DNA from 3 places in the Aminobacter sp. NyZ550 genome. Region 3 is predicted to be linked to each of the others. Evidence: predicted binding sites of a transcription regulator. Region 3 holds the regulator's gene; each other region holds the start of a gene.
The links. The regulator PhoB, encoded in region 3, activates phosphate uptake and scavenging genes when phosphate is short. The targets are predictions, from matches to a motif close to TGTCATNNANCTGTCAT.
Positions count from the first base shown of each region.

Region 1: the regulator PhoB is predicted to act here: its motif matches at 1,567-1,583, upstream of N7E70_RS28325 (esterase-like activity of phytase family protein).
Region 2: the regulator PhoB is predicted to act here: its motif matches at 6,496-6,512, upstream of N7E70_RS19180 (UDP-2,3-diacylglucosamine diphosphatase).

Region 1 covers NZ_CP114191.1:214,298-224,158, forward strand. The annotation lists gene N7E70_RS28325 (esterase-like activity of phytase family protein) at 1-1,493, opposite strand, end outside; gene N7E70_RS28330 (hypothetical protein) at 1,675-2,583, opposite strand; gene N7E70_RS28335 (helix-turn-helix domain-containing protein) at 2,844-3,908, opposite strand; gene N7E70_RS28340 (ABC transporter substrate-binding protein) at 4,418-5,947, shown strand; gene N7E70_RS28345 (serine hydrolase domain-containing protein) at 6,014-7,639, shown strand; gene N7E70_RS28350 (winged helix-turn-helix domain-containing tetratricopeptide repeat protein) at 7,779-9,293, opposite strand; gene N7E70_RS30970 (DUF1127 domain-containing protein) at 9,283-9,618, shown strand; gene N7E70_RS28360 (MFS transporter) at 9,701-9,861, shown strand, end outside.
Region 2 covers NZ_CP114190.1:3,858,382-3,868,242, forward strand. The annotation lists gene N7E70_RS19155 (MlaD family protein) at 1-1,048, opposite strand, end outside; gene N7E70_RS19160 (ABC transporter ATP-binding protein) at 1,063-1,884, opposite strand; gene N7E70_RS19165 (ABC transporter permease) at 1,886-3,073, opposite strand; gene dgcA (N-acetyl-D-Glu racemase DgcA) at 3,151-4,134, shown strand; gene N7E70_RS19175 (MFS transporter) at 4,096-5,316, opposite strand; gene N7E70_RS19180 (UDP-2,3-diacylglucosamine diphosphatase) at 5,630-6,451, opposite strand; gene N7E70_RS19185 (SDR family oxidoreductase) at 6,569-7,348, shown strand; gene N7E70_RS19190 (NADP-dependent malic enzyme) at 7,589-9,861, shown strand, end outside.
Region 3 covers NZ_CP114190.1:1,470,397-1,480,257, forward strand. The annotation lists gene pstC (phosphate ABC transporter permease subunit PstC) at 1-1,137, shown strand, start outside; gene pstA (phosphate ABC transporter permease PstA) at 1,130-2,740, shown strand; gene pstB (phosphate ABC transporter ATP-binding protein PstB) at 2,758-3,579, shown strand; gene phoU (phosphate signaling complex protein PhoU) at 3,618-4,322, shown strand; gene phoB (phosphate regulon transcriptional regulator PhoB) at 4,421-5,110, shown strand; gene N7E70_RS07360 (ROK family protein) at 5,137-6,378, opposite strand; gene xylF (D-xylose ABC transporter substrate-binding protein) at 6,628-7,668, shown strand; gene N7E70_RS07370 (sugar ABC transporter permease) at 7,809-9,161, shown strand; gene N7E70_RS07375 (ATP-binding cassette domain-containing protein) at 9,183-9,861, shown strand, end outside.

The DNA of each region.
Region 1 (9,861 bases), on a different replicon from region 3:
CCGTCACGCGTGACGACGGTCTTTGCGGTGATCAGGGCAGGGGTCTTGGTCGTATCGACGGTGAAGATCGCCGGCGCCGAGCGGTAGACCGAGTCCGACACCGCATAGAGCTTGCCGGCTTCCTTGGGATCGGCGGCGAAACCCGAAAGTGCGCCCCAGCCGAGCGGCGTGCCGTCTTCGTTGGGAGCTGCCACGATCTGCGGATAGTTGGCTGCACCTTCGCCGAGTTCATAGACCATGACATGCGAACGTGCGAGGCCGTCCTCGACGAGATCCGTCTCGTTGGCAGTGACCAGCAGGTTGCGCTGCGGGATGGCGACGAGGCCCTCGGGGCCGATGCCCGAGGGCAGCAGCTGGACGAATTCCGGCTCCTTGCCGGTGTCTCTGTAGACGCCGATCAGCGACGCCCGCTCGGCGGCAACGAAGATGTATTTCTGGCCGCCGAACTGGGCGAACTCCAGGCCTTCCGGCTCAATGCCCTTCTTGTTGCGGGCGTCGGGATAGTGACCGGCGGCGGCGGCCTGGTATTCGAAGGATGGCCCGGACTCGTAGAGCACTTCGCCTGACTTGGAGAAGATGGTGAAGCCGCGCGCACCGCCCTTGTAGTCGCCTTCATTGGCAACGACGAGACGATCATTGTCGAGCCACTTCACCGCGTCGGGTTCGCGCACAGCGTTCTCGACCTTGCCGGTGAAGCTGAGCGCCCCATCCTTCTTGGTATCGACGTTTTCGAGCGTCACTTCGCCTGCCGAAAAATGCGAGACGACCTTGCCCGATGCTGCATCCACGATGGCGATGTGGTTGTTTTCCTGCAGCGTGACGGCGATCTCTCCAGCTTCGTTGAAGGCGACGAATTCCGGCTCCGGATCTTCCGGCGCAACCGCTGCGATACCGGTCAGGTCGACCGTCCTGATCGACGCACAGTCGGCGGTACCGTCCTTCAACGAGACGATCTTCAGATTGCCGGCCGGCAGCTGCGGCAGCGCACCTTCGTTCAGCTCTTCGTCGCGCTCGTTTTCGATCGCAATGGCGAGGAACTTGCCATCCTTGCTCAGCGCCACCGAGTCCGGCTGGCCGCCAAGATCGCAGGAGGCGTCGATTGCCTTGGAGGCGAGGTCGATAATGGTCAGGTTGCCCGAAGGCTCCTGCTTGGTCTTCGATGTGTTGACGCCGGCGAAGACCTTGCCGCCCAGGACCGTGACGGAAGTCGGCTCGCCTTCGATCTTGACGATACCGGCAGCCTTCGGCGCCTTGGCGTCGGTGATGTCGATGAAGCCGACGGCGCCGAGCGGGCTGTCGGAGTAGACCAGCGTCATGCCGTCTTCGGTCGCGGCGATGATCTCCGACGAGGTCAGGGTCGCGGCGTCGACGCCAGCCGGCAGATTGGTTGCGACCGGGAAGGTGGCGATCCGGTTGAACGCCTGGTCGGCATAAGCGGGGATGGCTGCGGACGCCGCCAGCGCGGACGTCAAAAGCAGGAGCTTGCGTGACATGGGAAACCTCTTTGCCTGAACGGAATTGCGGTCCTCGTTTGGGGCAATGAGATTTCAGCGCGATGACAACAGCATGATGGTTTCATGACAGATGCGACGAGCGCCGAACGATGGTGAGGGGGTATTGCATTGCCGCGAAAGACCTCCCGGGCGACGAGCGCCGCCCGGGAGTCTTTGCAGGTCAGGATGGGGTCGACCACTGGCCGCCCTTGTAGAGGCGGGTGGCGGTGTTGGTCGAGGTGAGGTCGATCTCGGTGGACATGGAGCGAGCCGAACTGAACATCGTCGAGGTGGCGATGTCCTGCTGGAACCACACCATCACGGTGTCGATCGGGGTCAGCGTCACCGAGCCCTGAACCATGCCGCTGGGCGCCACGTAGAGCGGCGTCGTCTGCTGGACGCCGTTCAGCGTCGAGATCTGGCTCAGCGCCGGGTGGATCAGGCCGAACTGGTTCTGCATGGAGACACCGGTGACTGGACCGCCGGTCGCCGGCGGCTGCAGGATACCGTTCGTGTCGAGCAGGCATTGCTGGCCGAGGCCGAGCGCCCGCTGGTTGGTTGTCGCCGTGACCGTCACCGTGTCGGCGAAGACATTGGTACCGAACAGCGAGAATTGAGGCGTCCACGAGAAGGCAGTGCTGTAGACATATTTGGTCAGCGACTGCCAGACGACGTTGTAGCTGCCGCCGTCGCTGCCGGAGGCGACCTTCTTGGCAAAGCACATGGCGTAGTTGTTGGTCTTGAGCGTGGCCAGGTCATCGAGATCGACAAGGATTGTCACTGCCTTGGACACCGCGTCCAGGGCCGCGTAGAAGCTCGCCAGGCTCTGCCGTGCGACATCCCGTTCGTAGGTCTCCACCTCGTCGGCCGCCGCCGCGCTGAAGGTCGCGTTCTTGCCGTTGACCGCAGTGCAATTGCACAGGTCGCCGGTCACCGACTGGCCTTGCCTGATGTCGTAGGTGTTTCCGCTGGTGACGGACCCTGACGACAAGGTAACCGTGAACGGCTCGTCGGTGCTGACGGTGCCGTCACCATTGGCGATCTTCGTCCATGTATTCCCGACCTTCTTGTAGATGTGCAGCTTAGCCATTTTGGCCTCCTGGAACTATGGTTGACAAAAATCAGACACAACAGAAATCGCCGCGAAGCGCGCCTAAATTCCACGAAACACTTAGAATTTTTGTTTAGCTCCAAGAATATTTCGTAGTATTTTAAGTAACCTTTCGCCACGCCGCTAAATATAATCTGTCGCAATTTCGGAGGCCCGTCCTCCGGCTGGCGTCCCAAAAACATGTCTGTCTGTCCCAGCAAGCTCTGCTGGCTCTCCACCGCGAGGCGCCTGTGGGTAGGTCACCCAGCCATCAACTCTTTGAGCCAATGCTCCAACTGATTACCGCCCGGTGCGGGAGAGGCGACCGCGAGCCATTCAGCATCTCCGCGCTTGCTGGCAGCGCGTGCGGCACGGGGCGAACTGCCGAAGGCGTCGTGGAAAATCCGGCTGAAATGAGCCTCATTCCTGAAGCCGAGATCGTAGGCGATGTCGCCGATACGCCTATGGCGAAGGGCCGGGCTGCAGATGTCGAGCAGCGCGCGGCGAAGGCGGCGGCGGCTGATGTAGTGCCTGACGCCGCCAGATGTCTCGAACAACCGATAGAGTTGGCTTCGCGAAATGAGGAACGCTGAGGCCAGTTCTTCGGGCGCCAGTTCCGGCTGATGCAGCCGCTCTTCGATGTAACCTCGGATGGACCGCATGAGACCGCCGTGAGACGTCGTCGTGGGCGCCGGATACGAGACGGCGCCGATGCCCAGGCATGTGTCGGCCAGGTTCGCCGTCACCCGAGCGAGCGCCACCGCCTCGTGGAGCCATAGCCGTGGCGCCGTCTGGCACAAGGTCACGATGTGCTGCCCAAGCAGACCGCCAACCGGGGTGTCCCGCAACAGAATGCGGCCATGCTGCCTGTCCAGTTCGCCGGTGGTCGGCGACAGGAGCGATCGCGGCAACACAAGGCTTACGCTTTCGCTGGCATAGGCGACGAAATCGAGCGGGCTTGCCAGGTCGACGATCCCGACATCGAGATGGTTCAGTCGCCTGTTCTCGCCGGCGCGCCTGAGATGGCCGCCGCCCTGGCTGCAGACATGGATGAAAAGATGATCCAAGTCATCGCGCAGGGTCCAGGCATCGGATCGCGAGTAGCGCACGGCATCGCTCTTTCCGTGCAGAACCAGCGCCAAGCCTAGGTGGTAAACGGTCAGCGAGGCGAAAAAACCATGCTCTCGCCGATGAAACGGCCGCGTCACCCTGAACAGCGACGCCAGAAGCTGTTGCCAAGATTTAAAGCTATCAGAGTCCGTATCACCTGAGACTGAATAATTGAGAGTCTGTACTTTTGAGCCATTCGCACCTGTCTGTTGCATCTCGGGAAAGATACTTGACGCGACCACACCGCACCCCCATGCGACCTATGGAGGTGATCAATTATCAAACTATCCTCTATTCATGAAGTTGCTTTTAAGATGCACATAAATTTAAGTATATATATACAATATATCTCGGCAGGTTCGACCATGGCAGAAAGACCAGACGCAGGCCATGTCGCCTGGCGATATCGAGATCCAGCCGCGGTCCAGGCATCAGCTCCACCAGATCAGGGACCGCTGACGCGGCGCCGCTCCACAACCGAAGCGCAACGCCAAGCTTCACGGCCGTGTGGGCGTGGGCACGCCGTTCCATGCCATCAGGGCCGGTCTTAACCGGGCGAACCTCCGCGCCCCGAAGGAGCTCGGCGAAGAGGGATCGACGTGCATTGGCCCAAGCATCAATGCCACTGGATCGGCAGAAATGGTTTGACAACAACCGACAAAAGCCTAGCCTCTAAAATATGGAATATATTCCATTACACTGGAAGTCTGGGAGGACTGGCATTATGACGATGAGACTGGCTCTTGTTTCTGCGTTGGCCGCGCTTTCAACTGCATCTGCGGCTTATGCGGAGCCGACCAAAGGTGGCATCATCAATGTCGCGACGGTTGGAGAGCCACCAACGCTCGACGCGATGATTACGTCGACAGATCTCGTCGGCATGATCAGCCAGCACATCTTCGAGACGCTCTTTACCTTCGACAAGAACTGGAATGTCGCGCCGCTGCTGGCGGAGAGCTTGCCCGAGGTGAACGACGATGGGACCGTGTACACCATCAAGCTGCGCCAGGACGTCGTCTTCCACGACGACACCCAGTTCGACGCCGCAGACGTCGTCGCTTCCCTGGACCGCTGGATGAAGCTCGCAGGCCGGGGTAAGCAGATCGCTCCGACCGTCAAGCAGATCGAGGCTGTCGATCAGTCGACAATTCGTATCACCCTGACCAAGCCCTATTCAGCACTGCCGGCTCTGCTTGCATTCAACAATTCCGCCGCGATCATGCTGCCCAGCGAAAAGCAGGCAGACCCGATGGTCGAGGTCATCGGCACCGGCCCCTATCAACTCAAGGAGCGCAAGCCGGATCAATACATCCAGCTGACGCGCTTTGACAAATACAAGCCGCGCGCCGAGGAAGGCTCCGGTTATGCTGGTGCGAGGATCGCTTATCTCGACGAGATCAGGTTCGTTCCGGCACCGGACGCCTCCACCCGTCTCGAAGGGGCCATTGCGGGGCAATTTGCATATACGGACTCGCTGCCCGTCGAACAAATGGGCCGGCTCGCCGACAGCAAGTCAGAGGCGGTTCTGTTGCAGAACTCCGGTTGGCTGATGATGCGCATGAATGCCAAGCAAGGCGTTCTCGCTGACGTAAAGGTGAGAAAGGCCGTGCAGGCGGCCCTCAGCGAAAGCGATATGCTCGCTGCCGCCTTTGGCGACCCGAAATTCTTTGCTGTCGAGGGCGCAATGTATCCGGAGGGATACCAATGGCATAGCAACGTCGGTGTTGAGGGCAACTATGATGTCGGCGATGCCGATGCAGCAAAGAAGCTGCTCACCGACGCCGGGCTGACGACGCCGACGCCGCTGCGGATTCTGACCAGCCGCCAGTACGAGTTTCATTACAAGATGGCGCTGGTCGCTGCAGAATACCTGAAGCTCGCTGGTTTCGACGTGAAAATGGAGGTCGTCGATTGGGCGACACTGACCCAGCGCATCCTGAATCCTGAATTGTGGGACATCTTCATCACGCACAGCCCGTTCTTGGCTGAGCCGGCGCTGATCAATATCTTTTCTCCAACGGCGGTCGGCTGGTGGAGCACGCCAGAAATTGCGGATGCGATGACGGCGCTGACAGGCACCGCCGATCCGGCGAAGCGCGTTGCTGCTTTTGGCACCGTGCAGTCGCTGATCATGGAGCAAGCACCAATAATCAAGGTTGGAAATTTTAGCGCACTTTCGGCCAAGGCGCCCGGATTGAAGGGTTTCTGGCCGTCTCCTTGGGCCTCGTTCTGGAACGTGTCGCTGGAGAAGTAAGGGACCGCCTGTCCCCGTTCCTCACGGGGACAGGCTTCTTGTCGCGGAATATTAGCGGAACATCAAATGTCTGTTTCTCAGCGTTCGGGATCGCTCGGATCAATCGAAGTCGCATTGCTTGATGCATGTATCTCCGAGGCAGCATCGCCCGACGGCCCCGGCGTCGCCGTAGCTGTTCTGCACAAGGGCCGCCCTGTCTATCAACGGGCGAGGGGGCTTGCCAGCCTGGCCCATCGACTGCCGCTGACGGACCGCTCGGTGGTGCGAATAGCGTCCCAAAGCAAGCAGTTCACCGTGCTGATGATCCTCATGCTGGAGAGTGAGGGCAAGCTTTCGCTCGAAGACGACATACGAGATCACTTTCCATGGCTGCCCGATTGGGGCAGCCGGGTGACGCTTGGCCATCTGGCATCGAACACCAGCGGCATTCGCGACATCCTGGATTCGATGATCATGGCCGGTATTCCAATCACCGCGCCGTCCTCCAGGTCGGCTGCAAAGGCGATCGTCGCACGGCAACAGGGGCTCAATTTCGAGCCCCTGACGGACCTCCTCTACAGCAATTCCAACTTTCTCCTGCTGTCCGAACTGATCGAGAAGGTAACAGGCAAGAGTTTCAACGAGGCGCTTGAGCATTACATCACCGGTCCCCTCGGGATGACTGATACGCAACTGATGGTGAGAGATGACGAAGTCCGTCCCCGTCTGGCGGATCATCACCGGCGTGGGCCACAGGGCCAATGGCTCAAATCTGCCTGGGGCATTGCGATCGGCGGGGAAGGCGGCCTGGTGTCGACCCTGGCGGACATGATCATCTGGCAGCAAAACCTGCGGGAGCCAAAGGTCGGCACAGCCGAGATGATCGAGCGCATGGGAAAGCCCTATGTAACGATCAACGGCGTCGCGTCGCCCTATGGACTAGGCCTCGTCAACACATGCCACAAGGGCGCTCCGCTCGTCGGCCATGGCGGCTGGATCGCCGGCTCGCGTTCGGAATCGTTCCGCAACCTGTCGGAGGACATCTCCATCATCGTCTTGTCCAATCACGATGATTTTTCATCGTTTGGGCTCGCGCGCGACATGCTCGACATCGTGCTTGGCCGCAGCCCCGGCGGCCTGCTCTCGCCGGAAGGCATTGCATCCCTCGAGACCCGTTACGGGTTCTGGCGATCCGACGATGGCGGCCGCGTCTTTGGTCTAGAGGAGTCGGGCGGACTGCCGGCAATCGTCGGCAGCATGGGCGTCTCGGCACTGGAGGAACCGGAAGTGGGTAAGTTCCATGCCCGTGGTTCGCTGCCGGCATTTGTCTTTTCGCTGGAAGCGGACGGATCCATACGAACCGAAACGTTCGGCCGTTCAAGGCGCTATCGACGGGTGGAAGCACCAAGGCAAATCGGGAGCGACCCGTCTGGCACGTACAGCAGCACAGAGAGCGGCTTGACCGCAAGCATCGACAATGTTGACGGCCGCTGGAGCATGCGCGTGACATCGCCTTTTGGCACGGCACGGCTTTCGCTCGATGCATGCGATGCGGACATGTATCTCGCTCGCCCGAGCGAAACCGACATCCACGACCAATGGCGTATCGCGCCCTGGGTGCTGCCGTGGCTCTACAGTGTTCGCATCAGGAGCGACGCGATCGTGCTCAACAGCGATCGCGGTCGTGACGTGGTGCTCACCAGGCTGCGCTAGACACGCGCCGGACGCCTCGAAGTGGCAGGCGGCGTGGCCGAATGTCCGTCAGCGGCCACCACCCTGGCAACAGCAATTGCCGCGTAATCTGTCTTATGGAACTTTACAGACGACATTGCGACAGGTAACTACTTGCGCCTCACTCGGGAAGCCCCGCCTTGCAGAAACCGTCGACGAAATGCGCAAGCGTGGCGGCGTCGCGGAACGGCTCAGTCGCGGCCCAGTGGCGGGTGGTGTAGTCGGGGTTGCCGACAAGAAACAGTTCGGCTTCCGCACGTGCCTCGTCGAGCCTGCCCAGTTGGGCCAAGCTTGCCGCCAGGAAACGGCGCGAGCTCGTGCGATAGGTCTCGTCCTTGAGCAGCGTCTCGGCGGCAGCCTCGTAGTCCCGGGCCGCATACTGCGCCTGGCCAAGCACCAGATAATACCAGCCTGCCGGAAACGGGTTGAGCCGGAACGCCTTGTGGATGTGAGCGAGGCCATCTTCGATCCGTCCTGCAAGGATCGCGATGTCGGAGAGTGCAGCCCAGGTGTCGGCTTCGTTCGGGTCGAGCTCGATCGCTCTGGCGAACTCCGCATCGGCCTCGGCGAAGCTTTTGTCGTAGGCCAGCAGATATGACAGCACCCAGCAGCAGCCGGCGTCGCCGGGATCGAGCGCCACAGCCTTGCGCGCAAGGTTAAGCGCGATCTTGCGGGCGGCTTCCGCCGGTCCGCCGCTGTGCACCCATCCCATCCAATGGTTCATGGCGAGCCAGCGATGGGCCTCGGCGTAACCGGGATCGAGCGAGATCGCGCGCGACAACATCAGATGCGCTTCACGCGCCGCTTGCGGTGAATCGTCCATCAGCTTGCGTGCCCGGACGCACAGATCATAGGCCTCGAGGTTTTTGGGCCGGACGCGCGGTGGCGGGGTGCGCAACCGGCCAAGCAACGCCTCGACGATCTTGCCCGTGACCTCGTCCTGCACGGCGAAGATATCTTCCAGGCTGCGGTCGAAGCGCTCCGCCCAGAGATGATCGCCGCTCACCGCATCGACCAGTTGGACGTTGATGCGCACCCGCCCGGCAGCGCGCCGGGCACTGCCCTCGAGCAGGTAGCGCACACCGAGCTCGCTTGCGATCGTGCGAACATCCATCGCCCTCCCCTTGTAGGCAAAGGACGAGTTGCGCGCGATGACGAACAGGCCTGGAACCCTGGACAGGTCAGTGATCAGGTCTTCGGTCAGGCCGTCCGCGAAAGCCCCCTGCTCTGAACCGTCGCCGACATTGACGAAAGGCAACACGGCAATCGACGGCCTGTCGGGCAGCGGCAAGGGTTTTCGCCCGGCTTCGCCAAGCTGCTCGACCCTGCCCAGGAAGCGGTAGCCGACGCGCGGGACCGTGGAGATCCATTCGCCACCGTCGGCCTTAGGACCGAGCATTTTCCTGAGCTGCGCGATCTGGACGGTGAGATTGCCCTCCTCAACGGTTGTACCGGGCCAGGCCGCGTCCATCAACTCGGCCTTGCCGAGGATCGCGCGCGACCGCCCGACCAGCGCTGCAAGCAGCTTCATCCCGCGATGGCTGACGGCTACGGGATCGTCGTTCCGGAGCAGCGTTCCGGCATCCGGATCAAGCAAGAACGGACCAAAGGCGAAACGCACTCCCATGCAGCGCATCTATAGCCGGTTTGGAAGTTTTTGGAACTATTTGGCGGGACTTAAGGACGACGCCGTTCGTCTTCTGCAGAAGTCATCCTCATCCAGGTCGAAGCTCCAGCACCAGACGGAGGGTGGCATGAACGATATTTGCATGGACACATCTGCCTCCCCTCGAGCGAGATGGGCGGTCCTGCCAGGCACCATAGCCAACTGGCGCTGGCGGATACGCTTCCGCTGGGAACTCGAGCAGAAATTGAAATCCGATTCCCACTTGATCGAGGATATCGGCCTGACGGCACCACAAGTCGAGGCTGAGATCGCCAAGCACTTCTGGCAGGCGTGAAGAAGACCGATGACACCTGACCGCCAATACCCCGAACACCTGCAGAGGAGCCGAGAGTGGCTTGCCCCGTTTCGAGGCCTGCATGACGACCGATAGCGCGACATCGGGGCGAGAGGTCCCATGGGAAGCGATGGCCGGTGTCATCGCCACCGTCACGGTGTTTGCGGTGGCACAGGGGCTGACCTATCCACTGCTCAGTTTCATCCTCGAACGCCAAGGAACAGAGCCGAGCCTGATCGGCCT
Region 2 (9,861 bases), 2.4 Mb from region 3:
AAGCGGCGTTGAGGCGCGACGCCAGTTGCTTGGCGTCCGTAATGATCTGGTCGATGTCGTCGGCGCGGTCGCCGAACTTTTCGGTGACCTTGGCGACGTCGGCCGCGGCCTGGTTGGCGCTTTCGCTGGCCTTGCGGATGTTGTCGAGCGATTCGCGCACACTGGCCGCATCGACGCCGTCGAGCACGCCGTCAACCTTGGTCAGCGTCTGCTGGGTCTTCTGGGCGAAGTCGTTGATCGAGGCGACCGCAGTGTTGACGCCCTTGACGATGCCGTCGAGCTGGTCGCTCTGAGCGCTCAGGTTCTTGGTGAAGGTGTCGACACTGGCGACGATATTCTTGACCTTGTCACGGTCAACCGACTTGAGCAGGCCTTCCGCCGCCTCGATCGTACCGTCGAGCTTGCCCGAGACCGCCGATAATTGCTCCGACAGAGCACTGACGCTCGCCAGGAACTTGTCAACGCCATCGGCATTGCGCGCCAAGGACTCCGAGAATTTCTGGGCATTGCTGACGGTCTCGGTCAGCGGTCCGCGCACGTCGTTCGTGAAACCTTCGAGATTGGTGAGCACCGTGTCGGCGCGTTTGAAGATGTCCTGCGCCGTCTGCAGCAGATTGGTCACGGCGGACGGATTGGCAACGATCTCGGCGATCTTGCCCTCCGCCTCGGCCTGGTCGAGCAGGTTGGGCTCCTTGATGTTGGCACCCTTGAGCTCGATATTGGCCTGTCCCGTCAGGCCGGCGAGGCCGATATCCGCCTGTGTCGACTGGGTGATCGGCGTCAGCTTGTCGATCTCGGCGTCGGCGATCGCCACCTGGGGATTGGAAATGTCGAGATAGACGCGCCGGACGTCGCCGACCTTGACGCCGTTGAACAGCACGAAGCTGCCCCTGGCCAAGCCCGATGCGGAACCGGGAATACGGACACGCAACGTTGCCGTCTCGCCACGTTCACCGATTGCCGCCGTCCAGTAGACGAACGCAAAGGCGGCCAGAACGGCAAACAGCGTGAAGATGCCGACAATGACGTAGTTTGCCCTGGTCTCCATCACATCATTCCATTCTATGCCCTTGCGGCAAGATCAAGCTGCCGCGCGCGTTTTCCGCGGAAATACGACCTTACCCAGGGTTCTTCGCTCTTCAGCATGTCTTCGATCGTGCCTTCGACGAGCACCTTCTTGTTGCCCAGCACCGCAACCCGGTCGCAGACCGAAAACAGGCTGTCGAGATCGTGGGTGACCATGTAGACGGTGAGCCCCATCGTATCGCGCATCTTGCCGACCAACTCGTCGAACTCGGCAGCACCGATGGGGTCGAGACCCGACGTCGGCTCGTCGAGAAAGACGATGTCGGGGTCGAGTGCCAGCGCCCGCGCTAGTGCCGCGCGCTTGATCATGCCGCCGGAAAGCTCGGACGGAAACTTGCGGGCCGCGTCAGGCGGCAGACCGACGAGCTCGATCTTGAGCATGGCGAGCTCGTCCATCAGCTTTTTCGGCAGGTCGAGATACTCGCGCATCGGCACCTGGACGTTCTCCAGCACGGTCAGCGCCGAAAACAGCGCGCCATGCTGGAACAGCATACCGACCCGCATGTCGATCCTGAGCCGCTCCTCCTCGTTGGCCTGCTCGAGATCGACGCCGAACAGCTTGATCGTGCCGGATCGCTTGCGGATCAGGCCAAGCACGGTGCGCAACAGCACCGACTTGCCCGACCCCGAAGCACCGACGAAGCCGAGAATTTCGCCGCGCCGGATGTCGAGATCGAGATCCTCGAGAATGACCTTGTCGCCAAAGGCCACCGTCAGGTCGCGCACCGACAGCAACACCTCGCCCCTGGCGTCCTGGCTTTGGCTCTCCGCCTCGATAGTCTGTGTCCGGTTTGCCATGTCAGAAGTTGATCGCTGCGTAGAACATGGCAAACAGGCCATCGAGGATGATGACCACGAAGATGGCCTTGACCACCGACGCGGTGACGTGGCGGCCAAGCGATTCAGCGCTGCCGCCGACCTTCATGCCCTCGACGGAAGCGATGGTGCCGATGATGAGCGCCATGAACGGCGCCTTGATCAGCCCGGCGAAGATGGTGCTGAGGTCGATTGCCAGGCGCAGGCGGTCGATGAAGGCGGCAATCGGAATGTCCGAATAGAGCCATGCCGCCAGCATGCCGCCGCCCAGCGCCGCAAAATTGGCTATGATGGTCAGACATGGCAACGCAATGACCAGGGCCACGAGGCGCGGGAACACGAGCACGCCGATGGGATTGAGCCCGATGACCGTCAGCGCGTCGACCTCTTCGCGCATCTTCATCGAGCCGATCTCGGCGGTGATGGCGCTGCCCGAGCGGCCTGCGATCATGATCGCGGTCATCAGCACGCCGAGTTCGCGCAACACCAGCACACCGACCAGGTCGACGACGAAGATATCGGCGCCGAAATAGGCAAGCTGGTAGGCGCCCTGCTGGGCGACGATGGCGCCGACGATTGCCGACATCAGTACGACGACGGGAATGGCGCCGACGCCCATGCGGTCGATCTGGTTGAAGATGGCGGCCGGATTGACCGCATGGCCACGGCCGAGCTTCATCTGGGCGCCGCGAATTGTTGCGCCAAGGATGTTCATCGAGGACAGGAAGTCGTCGCGCATCTCGTAGACGCGGCGGCCTACAGCCTCAAGCATGCGCATGACGATGTTGGGCGGACCAGCCGGGGCAGATTCGCCCTCGCGCCGCACGGCCTCGCTGACGGCGCCCAGCAGGATCTTGGCCACCTCGCTGTGGCCTTCCATCCTGACCTCGACGCCCTTCTTCTCATTGGCGCTGACGAGCCTGTCGATGACCCAGGCGCCGGCGGTGTCGATCTTCTCGATGCCGCCGAGGTCGAGCGCCAGGGTCTTGTAGCCCTTGCGGGCTTCGATATTGCGCATCTCGGCGTCGACGAAGGCAACGGTGCGGGTGGTCCAGATCCCGGTGAACACACAGGCGAGCACGCCTTCGCGCTCCGCCACAGCAACCTGCGGTCGGTGATCTCGGCCGTCGGCTGCCCCGCCGCTTGCTTCCCGTTTGCCGATGGTCAACATGGCACACTACTTAACGCGTCGGCTGCGGCATGTCGATTTTCGCAGCCGCGCCAAGCAGTTGAACGGAGCAGATTTTCATGACGCGTGTCCTTTCGGTCGTTGACGAGCGTTTTCCCATCGCCGGAACGTTCACCATCTCACGCGGTTCCAAGACCGAAGCCGAGGTCATCACCTGCGAAATCGCCGAATCAGGCGTCATCGGACGCGGCGAGTGCGTGCCCTACAAGCGTTATGGCGAGACCATGGCTAGCGTGGCTGAGGCGATCGAACAGGCGCGCCGCGCCATCGAGGACGGTGCTTCGCGCACCGACCTTCTGACGCTGATGTCAGCCGGTGCAGCGCGCAACGCCGTCGACTGCGCGCTCTGGGACCTGGAAGCGAAGTTGAGCGGCGTGCCGGTCAAGGACAGGCTCGGCATTGCTGCGCCGCTGGCGCTCGAGACCGCCTACACGCTGTCGCTCGGCGAACCCGAGACTATGGCAGCCCAGGCCCGCGCCAACGCGGCGCGGCCGTTGCTCAAGGTCAAGATCGGCGGCGACAACGACATCGCCCGCATCCGCGCGGTCACCGAAGCCGCCCCCGACAGCCGCATCATCCTCGACGCCAATGAAGGCTGGACCGATGCCAACATCGCCGAGAACCTTGCCGCTGCCGCCCAGCTCGGCATCGCGCTTATCGAACAGCCGCTGCCCGCCGGCGCCGACCAGATCCTCGGCCGCATCCCACATCCTGTGCCGATCTGCGCCGACGAGAGCGTCCACATCGCCGCCGATCTCGCCGAGCTCAAGGGCCGCTACGACGCCGTCAACATCAAGCTCGACAAGTCGGGTGGGCTGACGGCAGCACGCGAACTGCGCGACCAGGCCCGCGCGATCGGGTTCCAGGTGATGGTCGGCTGCATGGTCGGCACTTCGCTCGCCATGGCGCCTGCGGTGCTGCTCGCCCAGGGCGCCGAGTTCGTCGACCTCGACGGCCCGCTGCTCCTGGCGCGCGACCGTTCGCCGGGGCTTGTCTACGAGGGTTCAATGGTGTCGCCGCCCCTGCCCGAACTTTGGGGCTGAACGGGATCCAAGCAGCACAAGCACGATAGCGCAGGCGGCGACCGCCGCCATGAAATAGAAGCCGTCGACGCCGAAGCGCTGGTAGAGCGGACCGGACAGCAGCGTCACGATCGCCATCGACATGCCGTTGGCGAAATAGGCAACACCCTGGGCAGCGCCCGTGCGCTCTTCCGGAACCGACTCGGCGATCAGCTTTTGCACGCCAATCAGAACCAGCGCTGTCGACACGGCGTGCAGGCTCTGGACGGCAAAGAAGCCAGGTACACCCAGACCGAGCGGCCAGATCAACGGGTATGCGACCCAGCGGACGATAGCGCCTGCGCCCGCCAACACGAGCACCAGTGCCGTCGATCTGTTGCCGAACAGCCGCGTGAAAAACATGAACATGACGATTTCGGCCGCCACGCCCCAGCTCCACAGCAACCCGACGATCGTTTCGTTGATGCCGAGCGACTTCCAATAGATCGACACGAAGCCATAGAGAAAGCCGTGGCTGCCGATGATGACGCCGGTGCCGCCGGCCATCAGCAGGAAATAGCGGTTGAACAGCTTTGGCGCCGCCTGCATGTCGGTCGCCGAGAGCGGTGAAGCCTTGCGCGGTCGGCCAAGGCGCGGCGAGATGAACGACATCAGGAAGCAGCCGAGCAGGCCGATCGAGATGATCGTCGGCACCGCGTCCGCACCGGTCAGCGACAGGATGAAGCCTGCGCCAAGGCTGCCGGCGAGGAAGGCGATCGACCCCCAGATGCGCATGGCGGCATAGTCCGATCCGAAGCGGCGGACACCTGAGAGTGCGAGGGAATCGGCTATCGGCGAGTGCGGCGTCCACACCACGGCCAGCGCCAGCGAGACGGCCAAGACGATGAGGTAGGTCGGCTCGAGGAAATAGCCGAGCGACAAAAGCAGGGACGATGCAGCCAGGAAGATGAAGACGTTGGCGCGGTCCTTGGCACGATCGGCCATGGCCGCGATCAATGGAGTTGTGATGACGCGCAGGAACATTGGCGCCGACAGCACGATGGCGATCTGCTCGGGATCGAATCCCTTGGCTTCGAGCCACAGCGGAAAATACGGCAGATGCACGCCCATCGGCACGAAAAGTGCTGCGAAAAGCAGGGAGATTCGCAGCTCAAAGCGTCGTGGCTTGACCTGCTGCTCTGGCGTGAGTGGCGGTAATGTCATGGTGGGTAAGTGTGTCCGGGCGCGACCCGAACCAACCAAGCCTCACCGATTTGCCTGATCCCTTACCATGGGCGGCCACGCCACGAAAGCCAACGGGGCCGAGCATTTACCCAAAGCTTGGGCCAGCTGCTACGGCCTTATCGGCCAAGGCGCGGCATAGCCTGCGCTTCCATCGGCAAGTGGTGCGCGCCGAGCCGCCGTGCCCGTCTTAGCAGCGTCTCGGCAACGCGCGGCGCGGCAATTGCCGCATGACCTGGTCCATCCCGCCATGGGCGCGAGGCATATCTGGAGCTGCACATCGATGTCGTTCCGTTCAGGCGGCTGCCTTGTCGGCGCGCTGATCGACGACCATCGGCACGAAGGGTTCGTTGACCAGCTTGCCCGCCAGCACGTGCGGCCAGTGCAGGATGACGAAGCTGCCATCAAAATCCTCGGCGACCGCCGTGCAGTTTTCGACCCAGTCGCCGGTGTTGATGTACTGGATGCCGTCGAAATTCTCGATCGTCGGATGGTGGATGTGGCCGCAGATGACGCCGTCCACTTCCGAACGCCGCGCTTCCTCGGTCAGCACGTCCTGAAAGGCGCCGATGAAGTTGACGGCCTTCTTGACCCGGACCTTGGCCCAGGACGAAAACGACCAGTATGGCATGCCGAAGGTGCGGCGGAAGCGCGCCACCAGCCGGTTCATCGCCATCGCCGCGTCATAGGCGAAGTCGCCGAGATAGGCGAGCCAGCGGGCGTTCTGCACCACCGCGTCGAACTGATCGCCATGGATGACCAGGAAACGCTTGCCGTCGGCCGCCTCGTGGATGGCCCGATCGGCAACGACGATGCCGCCGAAATGCACGCCCTGGAAATTGCGGGCGAACTCGTCATGATTGCCGGCGATGTAGGTGATTTCGGTGCCCTTGCGCGCCTGGCGCAGCAATTTCTGGACGACGTCGTTGTGTGTCTGCGGCCAATGCCAGGACCGGCGCAGGCGCCAACCATCGACGATATCGCCGACGAGGAAGATCTTCTCGGCCTCGTGGTGACGCAGGAAGTCGATCAGGAAATCGGCCTTCGCTCCCTTCGATCCCAGATGCACATCTGAGATGAACAGCGTGCGAAAATTGCGTGTGCTCGTGCCGGACATGGCAATCGACCCGTTGCTTTTGCCGTGGCTATGCCCAGATTCATGCAACAGCCGTATGACGGTTGCGGCTTTGACCGGGCAGTTCTAGGCTGGGTCATCACCGACAGGAGAACGATCATGGATCTCGGCATCAGCGGGAAGAAGGCAATCGTCTGCGCCTCAAGCAAGGGCCTCGGCAAGGGCTGCGCGATGGCGCTGGCCGAAGCCGGCTGTGAGCTGTTCCTCAACGGCCGCGACGCCGGCATCCTGAGCCGCACGGCAACCGAAATTCGTCAACGCTACGGCGTGCCGGTCACCGAAATCGTCGGCGACATCTCCGATCCGGCGATCCAGAAGACCCTGCTCGCCGCCTGCCCTGACCCCGACATTCTGGTCAACAACAATGGCGGTCCGCCCTACCGTGACTTCCGAGAGCTCGACCGCGAGAAGATCCTTGCCGGCGTCACCAACAACATGGTCACGCCCATCGAGTTGATCAAAGCTGTCATCGACGGCATGGCGGCGCGTGGCTTCGGCCGCATCGTCAACATCACCTCGTTGTCGGTCTACACGCCCATCCCCGGCCTCGACCTGTCCTCCGGCGCCCGCGCCGGCCTGACAGCCTTCCTGGCAGGCGTTGCGCGCACTGTCGCCGACCGCAACGTCACCATCAACAACATGCTGCCCGGCAAGCTCGACACCGACCGCCTGCGCGGCCCGCACGAGCCCGGCAGCATCGAGGATCCGGCGGAAGGTGCTGCGCGCCGCGCCCGCCTCAGCGCCGGCATACCAGCCGGCCGCCTCGGTACGCCGGAAGAATTCGGCCAGATCTGCGCCTTCCTGTGCTCGACCCATGCAGGCTACATGACCGGTCAGAACATTCCTGTCGACGGCGGGCTTTACGTGAGCTCATTCTAGGCTCACGGCGGCACGAACCTATCCCAAAGGCAGCCAACAGCGCGTCGCAAGGACGCGCTGTTTCAGCCAAGCCTCACAAAAGACCGAATCAATCTCTCAACCGCCACCCGCAAGTCGCTGGAATGATTGCAGTTCCGGCGCTTGAAAGTGATTCAACGTCCATTTGGCCGTTGAAGCCTCGAAAATCGTGCTGGCCGTGCTAATAACGGCCTTTGCTGTTGGATTCTGAAGGAGCGGGACATGGCTGGGGAAGACAAGAAGAAGGAAGCACTGTCCGATCTGGATCAGGCCGCGCTCTTCTTCCACAAGCACCCCATTCCCGGCAAGCTCGAGATTCAGGCGACCAAGCCGCTCGGCAACCAGCGCGACCTGGCGCTGGCCTATTCGCCCGGCGTCGCCGCCCCTTGTCTCGCCATCAAGGATGATCCCGAGACCGCCGCCGACTATACCGGCCGCGCCAATCTGGTCGCCGTGATTTCCAATGGCACAGCCGTGCTCGGTCTCGGCAATATCGGCCCGCTGGCATCCAAGCCGGTGATGGAAGGCAAGGCCGTTCTGTTCAAGAAATTCGCCGGCATCGACGTTTTCGACATCGAGATCGACGCGCCCGAGATCGGGCAGATGGTGAGGACGATCGCGGCGCTCGAGCCGACCTTCGGCGGCATCAACCTCGAGGACATCAAGGCCCCAGAGTGCTTCGAAGTCGAGGAGCAGCTCAAAGCCAAGATGCGCATCCCGGTCTTCCATGACGACCAGCACGGCACCGCGATCATCGTCGCGGCCGCCGTTCTCAACGGCCTGGAACTCGCCGGCAAGAAAATCGAGGACGTCAAGATCGTCACCTCGGGCGCTGGTGCCGCGGCACTCGCCTGCCTCAACCTGCTGGTGTCCCTCGGCGCCAAGGTCGAGAACATCTGGGTCACCGACCGTTTCGGCGTCGCCCACAAGGGCCGCGTCGAGGAGATGGACCGCTGGAAGGACCCATACGTCAAGGACACCAACGCGCGCGTCCTGGCTGATGTCATCGGCGGCGCAGACGTCTTCCTCGGCCTGTCGGCAGCCGGTGTGCTGAAGCCGGAACTGCTGTCGGAGATGGCGGACAAGCCGCTGATCCTGGCGCTGGCCAACCCGAATCCCGAGATCATGCCGGAAGTGGCGCGTGCCGCCCGTCCCGACGCGATGATCTGCACCGGACGCTCTGATTTTCCGAACCAGGTCAACAACGTCCTGTGCTTCCCCTACATCTTCCGCGGCGCGCTCGATTGCGGCGCGCGTGCCATCAATGAAGAAATGAAGATGGCTGCCGTGCGCGCAATTGCTGCGCTCGCGCGCGAAGAACCGTCCGATGTCGCGGCGCGCGCCTATTCCGGCGAGACGCCGACCTTCGGCCCCGACTTCCTGATCCCCTCGCCCTTCGACCCCAGGCTGATCCTCAGGATCGCGCCTGCCGTTGCCAAGGCGGCCTGCGAAACCGGCGTGGCGACCCGCCCGATCGCCGACTTCAACGCCTATGTCGACAAGCTCAGCCGCTTCGTCTTCCGCTCCGGCCTGGTGATGAAGCCGATCTTCTCCAACGCCAAGCAGGCAACATCCAAGCGTGTCATCTACGCCGACGGCGAAGACGAGCGCGTGCTGCGCGCCGCCCAGGTGGTGCTGGAGGAAGGGCTGGCCAAGCCGATCCTGATCGGGCGTCCGCATGTCATCGAGGTCCGCATCAAGCGCTACGGTCTGCGCATCCGGCCGGGTGTCGACTTTGACATCATCAATCCCGAGGATGATCCACGCTACCGTCACTATGTCGACCACCTGATCGACCTCGGCGGCCGCCAGGGCATTACGCCCGAGGCGGCGCGCACCATGGTGCGCACCAACAACACGGTCATCGCGGCCATCGCGCTGAAGCGCGGCGATGCCGATGCCATGATCTGCGGCCTGGAAGGCCGTTTTGAGCGGCACCTGCGCAACGTCACGCTGATCGTCGGCGCCCGCGACGGCGTCAAGGATCGCGATCTGTCGGCGCTGTCGATGCTGATCTCGCAGCGCGGCGTGCTGTTCTTCACCGACACCTACGTGACCGTCGATCCGACCGCCGAAGAGATCGCCGAGATGACGATGCTGGCGGCCGACGAGATCCGTCGTTTCGGCATCGAGCCCAAGGCGGCCTTGCTGTCGCATTCGAATTTCGGCTCACGCGACTCGCAAAGCGCGCAGAAGATGCGGGCGGCGGCGGCGATCCTGAAGCGCATCGCGCCGGAACTCGCCAGCGACGGCGAAATGCATGGCGATTCCGCCCTGTCGGAAGTGCTGCGCCAGCGTGTCTTCCCGCATTCGACGCTGAAGGGCGAAGCCAACCTGCTGGTTTTCCCCAATCTCGATGCGGCGAACATCGCGCTGACCACGGTCAAGACGATGATGGACGCGCTGCATGTCGGGCCGATCCTGCTCGGCACCGCGCAGCCGGCACACATCCTGACGCCTTCAGTTACCTCGCGCGGCATCGTCAATATGACGGC
Region 3 (9,861 bases):
GGCAAGCCCGAGATAGAAGCGTTTACCCGCGATGCCCGTGCGATCGCTTTCGGCGGCGTCGTCGGTTTCACGGACGCCACCAAGGAAGCGGCCGCCGAAGCTTTCAAGTCGGTTCATGCGACGAGCAGCTGGTTGATCCTGGCGCTCTGTCTGGCTTTGGCCGCCGCAGGGCTCTATTTTGGCTACGCCAAGATCGCCCCGGCTTTCCGTTCGCGCCATATCGTCGAACGTATTCTCCGCGTTTTCCTGATCATGTGCGCCGCTGTCGCCATCCTGACGACGGTCGGCATCGTGATGTCGCTGATCTTCGAGTCGCTGCGCTTCTTCGCCCAGGTGCCGATCTACAAATTTCTGTTCGGCACACACTGGAGCCCGCAAAGCGCCTTCACCGGTGCCGGCAGCGGGGCCGGCGAGGTCAATCCCGACATCTTCGGTGCGGTGCCGCTGTTTGCCGGCACTCTGCTGATCACATTCATTGCGATGGTCGTCGCCGCACCAGTTGGCCTTATGGCGGCGATCTATCTGTCGGACTATGCATCTCATGGGGTCCGTGCCGTCGCCAAGCCGGTCCTTGAAATCCTTGCGGGCATCCCGACGGTGGTCTACGGCTTCTTCGCCGCACTGACTGTCGCCCCATTCTTCCGCGGCATCGGCGAGAGCCTGGGGCTCAGCGTTGCTTCCGAATCGGCGCTGGCGGCGGGCATCGTCATGGGCATCATGATCATTCCGTTCGTGTCCTCGCTTTCCGACGACGTCATTAATGCCGTGCCACAATCGCTTCGCGATGGGTCCGCTGGCCTTGGCGCAACCAAGTCTGAAACCATCCGCAGGGTGGTCCTCCCGGCTGCCTTGCCGGGCATTGTGTCGGCAATGCTGCTGGCAGTCAGCCGTGCCATTGGCGAAACCATGATCGTCGTCATGGCGGCAGGTCTTGCGGCAAACCTCACAATCAATCCGCTCGAAGCAGTGACCACCGTCACGGTGCAGATCGTGACGCTGCTCGTCGGAGATCAGGAATTCGACAGCGCCAAGACACTTGCCGCTTTTGCCTTGGGCCTGGTGCTGTTCTGTATCACGCTGACCCTCAACATCGTCGCGCTGCGCGTCGTCAAGAAGTATCGGGAACAGTATGACTGACACGACCTCATTTCCGGCCGTGGCTGCACGGCCGCGCAGTGTCCACACCGACGATGCGGCGAAGGCAAGGCTGAAGGCGCGTTACGCGGCAGAGCTGCGTTTCAAGTGGATAGGCGCTGGTGCGGTGGCGCTTGCGGGCCTGTTCCTGATCATCCTGCTTTCGACCATCGTCACACAGGCGTGGCCGGCACTGCGGATGAACTACATGACGCTGCCCATCGATCTTTCGGCGGCAAAGGTCGACCCGGCGAAGCCCGGTGAGGCGAACTACGACGCGCTTGTTCAGGACGCGCTCGCCGCCAAGGTTCCGGGAGCGACAAGCCGCCAGGACCGTCGGCTGGTGCGCGGCCTGGTGTCGACAGGGGCCGGTGTCATGCTGCGCCAATCGGTCGAAGCCGAGCCCTCCATGCTCGGCAAGACGGTGGACTATGCGGTGCCGGTCGACGATTTTGCAGATCTTTACCTGAAGGGCCTGCTCGCGGGTACCGGAAGCGTCCAGGCGCTTTCCGGTTCGGTGACGCCCTCGGCGGCCGCCGGCGATGTAGGTCTCACATTTTCCAGCGACGCAATCCTCGCTATGGCGCGTGATGCTGGCGCGACCGAAGAGAACGGCGTGCTGCGCCTGACGACGGGGGCCAAGTCGCTTCTGGTCGAAATGAATGGCGCAACGATCAAGCTCAGCGAAGTCGCGGCCGCGCCTGGAGGCGGCGCCGTCGCAAAGGGCCAGGCCATCGGCAAGCTCGATGCAACGACCCCTGCCGCCGACGGAGCTGCCAAGCTTCGCGTCATCGACATGCCGGAAAGCTCGCGCAAGATCGGCGACAAGGAAATCGTCTGGCTGGACGGGCTGAAGGCACAAGATCTTGTCGAGAGCCGTTTCAATTCGATCTTCTTCTTTACGGGCGCGAGCCGCGAGCCCGAACTCGCAGGCGTCTGGGGTGCGGTGGTGGGCTCGTTCCTGACCATGATCGTCACCTTGGCGATTTCCTTCCCTATCGGCGTTGCCGCTGCCCTCTATCTCGAGGAATTCGCGCCGAAGAACCGCTGGACCACGCTGATTGAAGTGAACATCAACAATCTGGCGGCGGTGCCCTCGATCGTCTTCGGTCTTCTCGGTCTTGCGGTGTTTCTCAACTGGTTCGGGCTGCCGCGTTCGGCGCCGTTGGTGGGCGGCATGGTGCTTGCGCTGATGACGCTGCCGATCATCATCATCGCCTCGCGCGCTTCGCTGCGGGCGGTCCCACCTTCGATCCGTGAGGCTGCCCTTGGCATTGGCGCATCCAAGGTCCAGACGGTGTTCCACCATGTCCTGCCGCTGGCGATGCCAGGGATCATGACCGGAACAATTCTCGGTATGGCCCATGCACTTGGTGAGACCGCGCCTCTCCTGATGATCGGCATGGTCGCCTTCATCGTCGACATCCCGGGCGGCTTCACCGACCCGGCCACCATCCTGCCCGTACAGATCTTCATGTGGGCGGATTTCCCCGAACCGGGCTTCCAGCAGAAGACGTCGGCAGCAATCCTGATCCTGCTCGCATTCCTCGTGTTGATGAATGCCATTGCCGTGATCCTGCGCAAGCGCTTCGAGCGGCGTTGGTAGACAAGGAACATCTTGCTATGAACATCATGACCGAAAAGACCCTCGAAGAGGTAGTGAGCTCCGAGATGAACAAGCCAAACGAAGCCATCAAAATGCGCGGTGACAAGGTCATCGTGCACTACGGCGAGAAGCAGGCGTTGTTCGGCGTCGATCTAAATATCCGGGAGCACCAGGTGACGGCGCTGATCGGCCCGTCGGGCTGCGGCAAGTCGACCTTCCTGCGCTGTCTCAACCGCATGAACGACACCATCGACAGCGCTCGCGTCGGCGGCAAGATCACGCTCGACAATGAAGACATCTACGATCCCAAGATCGATGTCGTCGAACTGCGTGCCCGCGTCGGCATGGTGTTCCAGAAGCCGAACCCGTTCCCGAAGTCGATCTACGAGAATGTCGCTTACGGCCCGAAGATTCATGGCTTGACGCGCAGCAAGGCCGAGCTCGACGCGGTTGTCGAGTCCAGCTTGAAGAAGGCGGCACTTTGGAACGAGGTCAAGGATCGTCTGACTGAGTCCGGCACCGGCCTGTCGGGCGGGCAGCAGCAGCGCCTGTGCATCGCGCGCGCCATCGCCGTTTCGCCCGAGGTGATCCTGATGGACGAGCCGTGTTCGGCGCTCGACCCTATCGCCACCGCCAAGGTCGAGGAGCTGATCGACGAACTGCGCGAGAACTACACGATCGTCATCGTCACGCACTCGATGCAGCAGGCGGCGCGCGTGTCGCAGCGCACGGCGATGTTCCACCTCGGCTATCTCGTCGAGGAAGGCCCGACCGACAAGATGTTCACCAACCCCGACGACAAGCGGACGCAGGACTACATCACCGGCCGCTTCGGCTGAGTGGGTTTCGTCGCGGCACACGATACGAGGAAGAAATCATGGGCGAACATACAGTCCGGTCCTTCGACGAAGAACTTCAGCACGTCGACCAGCTCATCCGCGACATGGGCGATCTTTCCGGCGCAATGGTGGCCGGCGCCATCCGCGCGCTTCTCACGTCCGACCAGGCACTGGCGCAAAACGTCGTTGCCGACGATACGATCATGGACGCCAAGCAGCGCGATCTCGACAATTCGGCGATCACGCTGATCGCCAAGCGCCAGCCGATGGCGCAGGATTTGCGCGCCGTGGTCGGTGCCATCCGCATGGCGGGTGACCTCGAGCGCATCGGCGACCTCGCCAAGAACATTGCCAAGCGGGTCGGCGCCGTCGGCCAGTCGCCGACCCCGCGCAATCTCTCGCATTCGATCGATGCGATGGCGCAGCTGGTGCTTGGCCAGGTTCGCGGCGTCGTCGATCTCTATGTCGCGCGTCAGGCCGAGGGCCTGAAGGATCTGCGCGCCGACGACCAGAAGATCGACATCCAGTACACCGCCGTGTTCCGCGAACTCCTGACCTACATGATGGAAGATCCGCGCAACATCACGGCCTGCACGCATCTGCTGTTCTGCGCCAAGAACCTCGAGCGCATCGGCGACCATGTCACCAACATCGCCGAGAACGCCTATTTCGTCGTGACGGGTACGCAGCTGCCGCTGAACCGGCCCAAGGTCGACGAGACCACGACGACGGTTCCGGCCTGAGCATTTCCGCAACCGCATGCGTTTGGCGCGGGGGCGCTGCATAGGTTAAATCAGCGCATGGTCCAGAAGCGGCCATGCGCAAGGACAAGGTATAGCCAATGATCGCTCCCAAGGTCATGGTCGTCGAAGACGAAGAGCCGCTGGGCGTGCTGCTTCGCTACAATCTCGAATCCGAAGGCTATCAGGTCGAGGTCGTCACGCGTGGCGACGAGGCCGAGATCCGGCTCCAGGAAAACGTGCCCGACCTGCTGGTGCTCGACTGGATGGTGCCGGCGCTGTCGGGTATCGAACTGTGCCGCCGGCTCAGGATGCGTCCCGACACCGAACGCCTGCCGATCATCATGCTGACGGCGCGGGGCGAGGAAAGCGACAGGGTGCGTGGCCTTTCGACCGGTGCCGACGATTATCTGGTCAAGCCGTTCTCGACGCCGGAATTCATGGCGCGCGTCAAGGCGCTGCTGCGCCGGGCCAAACCCGAGGTGTTGTCCTCGGTGCTCAAGGTCGGCGACATCATGCTCGACCGCGAGTCGCACCGCGTCTACCGCAAGAAGAGCGAGATCAAGCTCGGGCCGACCGAATTCCGCTTGCTCGAATTCATGATGCGGCACCCGGGCCGCGTGTTCTCGCGCAGCCAGTTGCTCGACAATGTCTGGGGCGAGACGATCTATATCGATGAGCGCACCGTTGACGTGCATGTCGGGCGCCTGCGCAAGGCGGTCAACAACGGCCGCATGCCTGACGTGATCCGGACCATCCGCGGTGCCGGCTACGCCATCCGCGAGGACTGAGCCGCTTCGGGCTCTTTTCCGCTCAGCTAGGCGACGTCGGCACCGGCACGGCGTGGAGCCGTGCCTGCGGCAATGATCTCCTGATCAACGGCAAGCAGCGCGCGCATCATCGCGCCCTCGCGTTTGAGTGGAACCTCGTTGGGTTCGGTGTCGAAGGAGATCGCCTTCGAGTGCAGCCCGCCCGCCGTCTTGGCGATGGCCGCGCGCACATGTGGCTCCATGATGTCGAAGGCGGTTGCGCCGACGCCGACGAAGGCGAGGGGGGCGGGGTCGAACAGCGCAAACATCGAGCCGAGACCAAAGCCGATGGCTTCGCCGGCCTTGCGGAAGGCCTCGCGTTCGGGGCCATCATGGTCACGTGCCGCATCGGCCACGGCCCTGATGTCGTCGTCGGACAGGTCGGCCAGCGGCTCGGCATTTTCGTCGCCAACCCTTGCGTTGCGCCAGATGGCGTAGTTGCCGGCATAGGCCTCGATGCAGCCGCGGCGGCCGCAGCGACAAAGCGCGCCGTCCGGGCGATGGATCATGTGGCCGAACTCGGCACCCGACGACTGCGTGCCGGTGAACAGCTCGCCCTTGATGACGAGGCCCATGCCGATGCCGTGCGAGAGCAGGATGGCGATGAAGTCGTCGCGATAACGCATCGGATCTCGCCAGCGGAGGGCCTCGGCGATCATGTTGCAGTCGTTCTCGACCGAAACAGGTACGCCGAACTCCTGCTCCAGCCGGTCGGCGAAGGGGATGTCGTCGTAGCGGGTGATCGGAGACCACAACAGCTTGCGCGAGGCGGCGTCGGTGATGCCCTGGACGGCGATGGCGATGCGTAGAACGGCGCCGCCCGAAGTGCCGGCCCTGTCGATCAGGCGCCGGACCATTCCGACGCATTCGTCGACCAGCGCCTCGGCAGGCATCTGCTGCGTGACAAGCCGCCGGGTCTCTTCGGTCACGGTGTTGCCGGCATAGTCGATGATGGCGGCGGACAGGCTGTTGAGCGAGAGCACGACCGCAACGACAGACGCAGCGTCGGCATCGAGCATCAACCCGACCTGCGGCCGCCCCCGTTTCATGGAGACGGGTTCGCTGAACTTGGCCTCGGCAAGGATGCCTTCTGATATGAGATCGGAGGAAATAGTCGAGATCGTCGAATGGCTGAGGCCGGTGGTGGCGGCGATTTCGGTGCGCGATGGCTGGCTGGCTCGGCGAACCGCGGATATAACCATGGCGCGGTTGCGCCGTCTCAGATCGTCGTGACGTATGCCGACCGACATGTGCTCGTCTTCCTCCCGGCGAAGCGCTGCCCTTCTTAAGCGGCAGTCCCTTACGCGCCAAGTGATTGTGACAGAGCCAGCGCCAAATGTCTCTATTTATTTCGGGCTCCGAAAAAAATAAGGAGCGCTCGCGAAACCATGTTGACAGTGGCCGGGCATTGAGTCAGTATTTTTTCGAGGCTCGAAAAAAAGAGCTTCTCCAAGGGCTATCGCGAAGTAGGCGCGCCCATTGGGCGCAGGGAGGAAATAATGAAAAAGTTTACCACCGCCATCCTGGCGGGCGTTGCCATGACTCTGTCGCTTACGGCAGTGACTTCGGCAAAGGACAAGGTCATCGGCGTCTCCTGGTCGAACTTCCAGGAAGAGCGCTGGAAGACCGACGAAGCCGCCATGAAGGCCGCCATCGAGGCCGCCGGCGACAAGTACATCTCGGCTGACGCGCAGTCGTCGCCGGCCAAGCAGCTGACCGACGTCGAAAGCCTGATCTCGCAGGGCGCCAACGCCCTGATCATCCTCGCTCAGGACGCCTCGGCCATCGGACCGGCTGTCGACAAGGCCGTCGCCGAAGGCATTCCTGTTGTCGGCTACGACCGCCTGATCGAGAACAAGGACGCCTTCTACCTGACCTTCGACAACAAGGAAGTCGGCCGCATGCAGGCCAAGGGCGTGTTCGCCGCCAAGCCTGAAGGCAACTACGTCTTCATCAAGGGCAGCGGTGCAGATCCGAACGCCGACTTCCTGTTCGCCGGGCAGATGGAAGTGCTCAAGGAGGCCGTCGACGCCGGCAAGATCAAGAATGTCGGCGAGGCCTATACCGATGGCTGGCTGCCGGCCAATGCCCAGAAGAACATGGAACAGTTCCTGACCGCCAACGACAACAAGATCGACGCGGTCGTGGCTTCGAACGACGGCACCGCCGGCGGCGCGATCGCAGCGCTTCAGGCACAGGGCCTTGCCGGCTCGGTGCCGGTGTCGGGCCAGGACGGCGACCATGCCGCGCTGAACCGCATCGCGCTCGGCACTCAGACCGTCTCGGTGTGGAAGGACGCGCGCGAGCTCGGCAAGAACGCCGCCGAAATCGCCTCGCAGCTCGCCGATGGCAAGAAGATGGAAGAGATCGCCAACGTCACCAAGTTCAAGACGCCTGGCGGCCTCGAGCTGAACTCGGTCTTCCTGACGCCTGTTCCGATCACCAAGGACAACCTCAACGTCGTCATCGACGCCGGCTGGGTTGGCAAGGACGTGGTCTGCCAGGGCGTGGCGGCCGGTTCGGTCGCAGCCTGCAACTGAGATCGGTTCGATCCGGTCGGTCAAACGCCGCGGCTTGCCCGCGGCGTTTTTCAAAAGCGCCCGCTTCATGACATGGCGGATTGACCCTATCATGCGCACACCGGCTGCCGCTTAGACGGCTATCCGGTCGGGAGGTAACAATGACAGACACGACAACCAACGCGCCGGCAGACCGAGCGCGAACGACCGAACTCAGCCCGGTCGGACGTTTTCTCAAGGCAACCGAGATCGATACGCGCATGCTCGGCATGGTCGGTGCGCTGCTCCTGATCTGGGTCGGGCTGCAGGTGATTTCGAGCTTGCGCCTTGGCGTCAACCCGTTCGAATTCGACAGCCGCACCTTCCTAACCGCTCGCAATCTGTGGAACCTGTCGGTGCAAGCGTCTGCCGTGGCGATTATGGCGACCGGCATGGTGCTGGTTATCGTCATGCGCAATATCGACCTGTCGGTCGGGTCGGCCGAAGGCCTGATCGGCATGGTGATGGGCTTTGCCCAGGTGCATTTCCTGGTCAAAGCCGTCGGTCTCGAACTTGGTAATCCGTGGATCTGGGCGTTGGCACTTGCCATTGGTATTGCGCTTGGTCTGATGATAGGCGCGCTGCAAGGTTTCGTCATCGCCTACATGGAGGTTCCTGCCTTCATCGTGACGCTGGGCGGATTGCTGATCTGGCGCGGGGCGGCCTGGTGGGTCACGTCAGGCCAGACGATCGCGCCGCTCGATGCCACCTTCCAGCTCATGGGTGGTGGTCCGCAGGGCGCCATCGGAGCGACGTGGAGTTGGATCGTCGGCCTTGTCGCATGCCTGGCTGTGGTGTTCCTGCTGCTGCGTGGCCGCCAGCAACGCAAGCGCTTCAAGTTTCCGCTGCGGCCAGTCTGGGCAGAGGCATTTCTCGGCGCCGTTACCTGCGGGGTCATCCTTGGCGCGATCTGGATCGCCAACTCCTACCCTTGGCCGATCGGTATCGTGCGTCGCTACGCCGAGGCCAACGGCATTACCATCCCTGAAGGCGGCCTGTTCATCGCCCATGGCATCGCCATTCCCGTCCTGATCGCGGTGGCCGTGGGCATCGTCATGACCTTCGTCACCAACCGCACACGCTTTGGCCGCTATGTCTTCGCCATCGGCGGTAACCCGGAAGCAGCCAACCTCGCCGGTATCAACACGCGCTGGATCACCATGAAGGTGTTCATGATCATGGGCGTGCTGGCGGCGATCTCGGCGGCAGTCTCCAGTGCTCGCCTGAACTCGGCTACCAACTCGCTCGGTACCCTGGACGAACTGCTGGTCATCGCGGCAGCGGTCATTGGCGGCACCTCGCTCGCCGGTGGCTCCGGCACCGTTGCCGGTGCCATGCTGGGTGCGCTTCTGATGCAGTCATTGCAGTCGGGCATGGTGCTGCTCAACATCGACACACCGCTGCAGAACATCGTCGTTGGCCTGGTGCTGGTCGTGGCCGTCTGGCTCGACACGCTCTATCGCAAGCGCGTCTAACGAAATCCGGGAGCCAAGATCATGGAACAGACCCGTATCCCGCTCGTCGACCTAAAGAACATCTCCATCGCCTTCGGCGGCATCCGTGCCGTCGACGATGCTTCGGTCGACCTCTATCCCGGTGAAGTGGTGGCGCTGCTCGGTCACAATGGTGCCGGCAAGTCGACGCTGATCAAGATCCTGTCGGGTGCCTACAAGCGCGACGCCGGCACCATCATGGTCCGGGGCGAGGAGGCCGCGATCTCCAACCCGCGCGACGCCAAGAAATACGGCATCGAGACGATCTACCAGACATTGGCGCTGGCCGACAATGTCGATGCCGCCGCCAACCTATTCCTCGGACGCGAGATCATGACCGCCTATGGCACGCTCGACGACGTCGCCATGGAAGCCGAGGCGCGCAAGGTGATGGGCCGGCTCAACCCGCGCTTCCAGCGCTTCAAGGAGCCGGTCAGCAAACTCTCCGGTGGCCAGCGTCAGTCTGTGGCGATCGCACGTGCCATCCTGTTCAATGCCCGCATACTGATCATGGACGAGCCGACGGCAGCCCTTGGACCACAGGAGACGGCGCAGGTCGGCGAACTGGTCAAGCAGCTCAAGGCCGATGGCATCGGCATCTTTCTCATCAGCCACGACATCCACGACGTGTTCGATCTCGCCGACCGTGTCTGCGTGATGAAGAACGGCCAGGTCGTCGGCA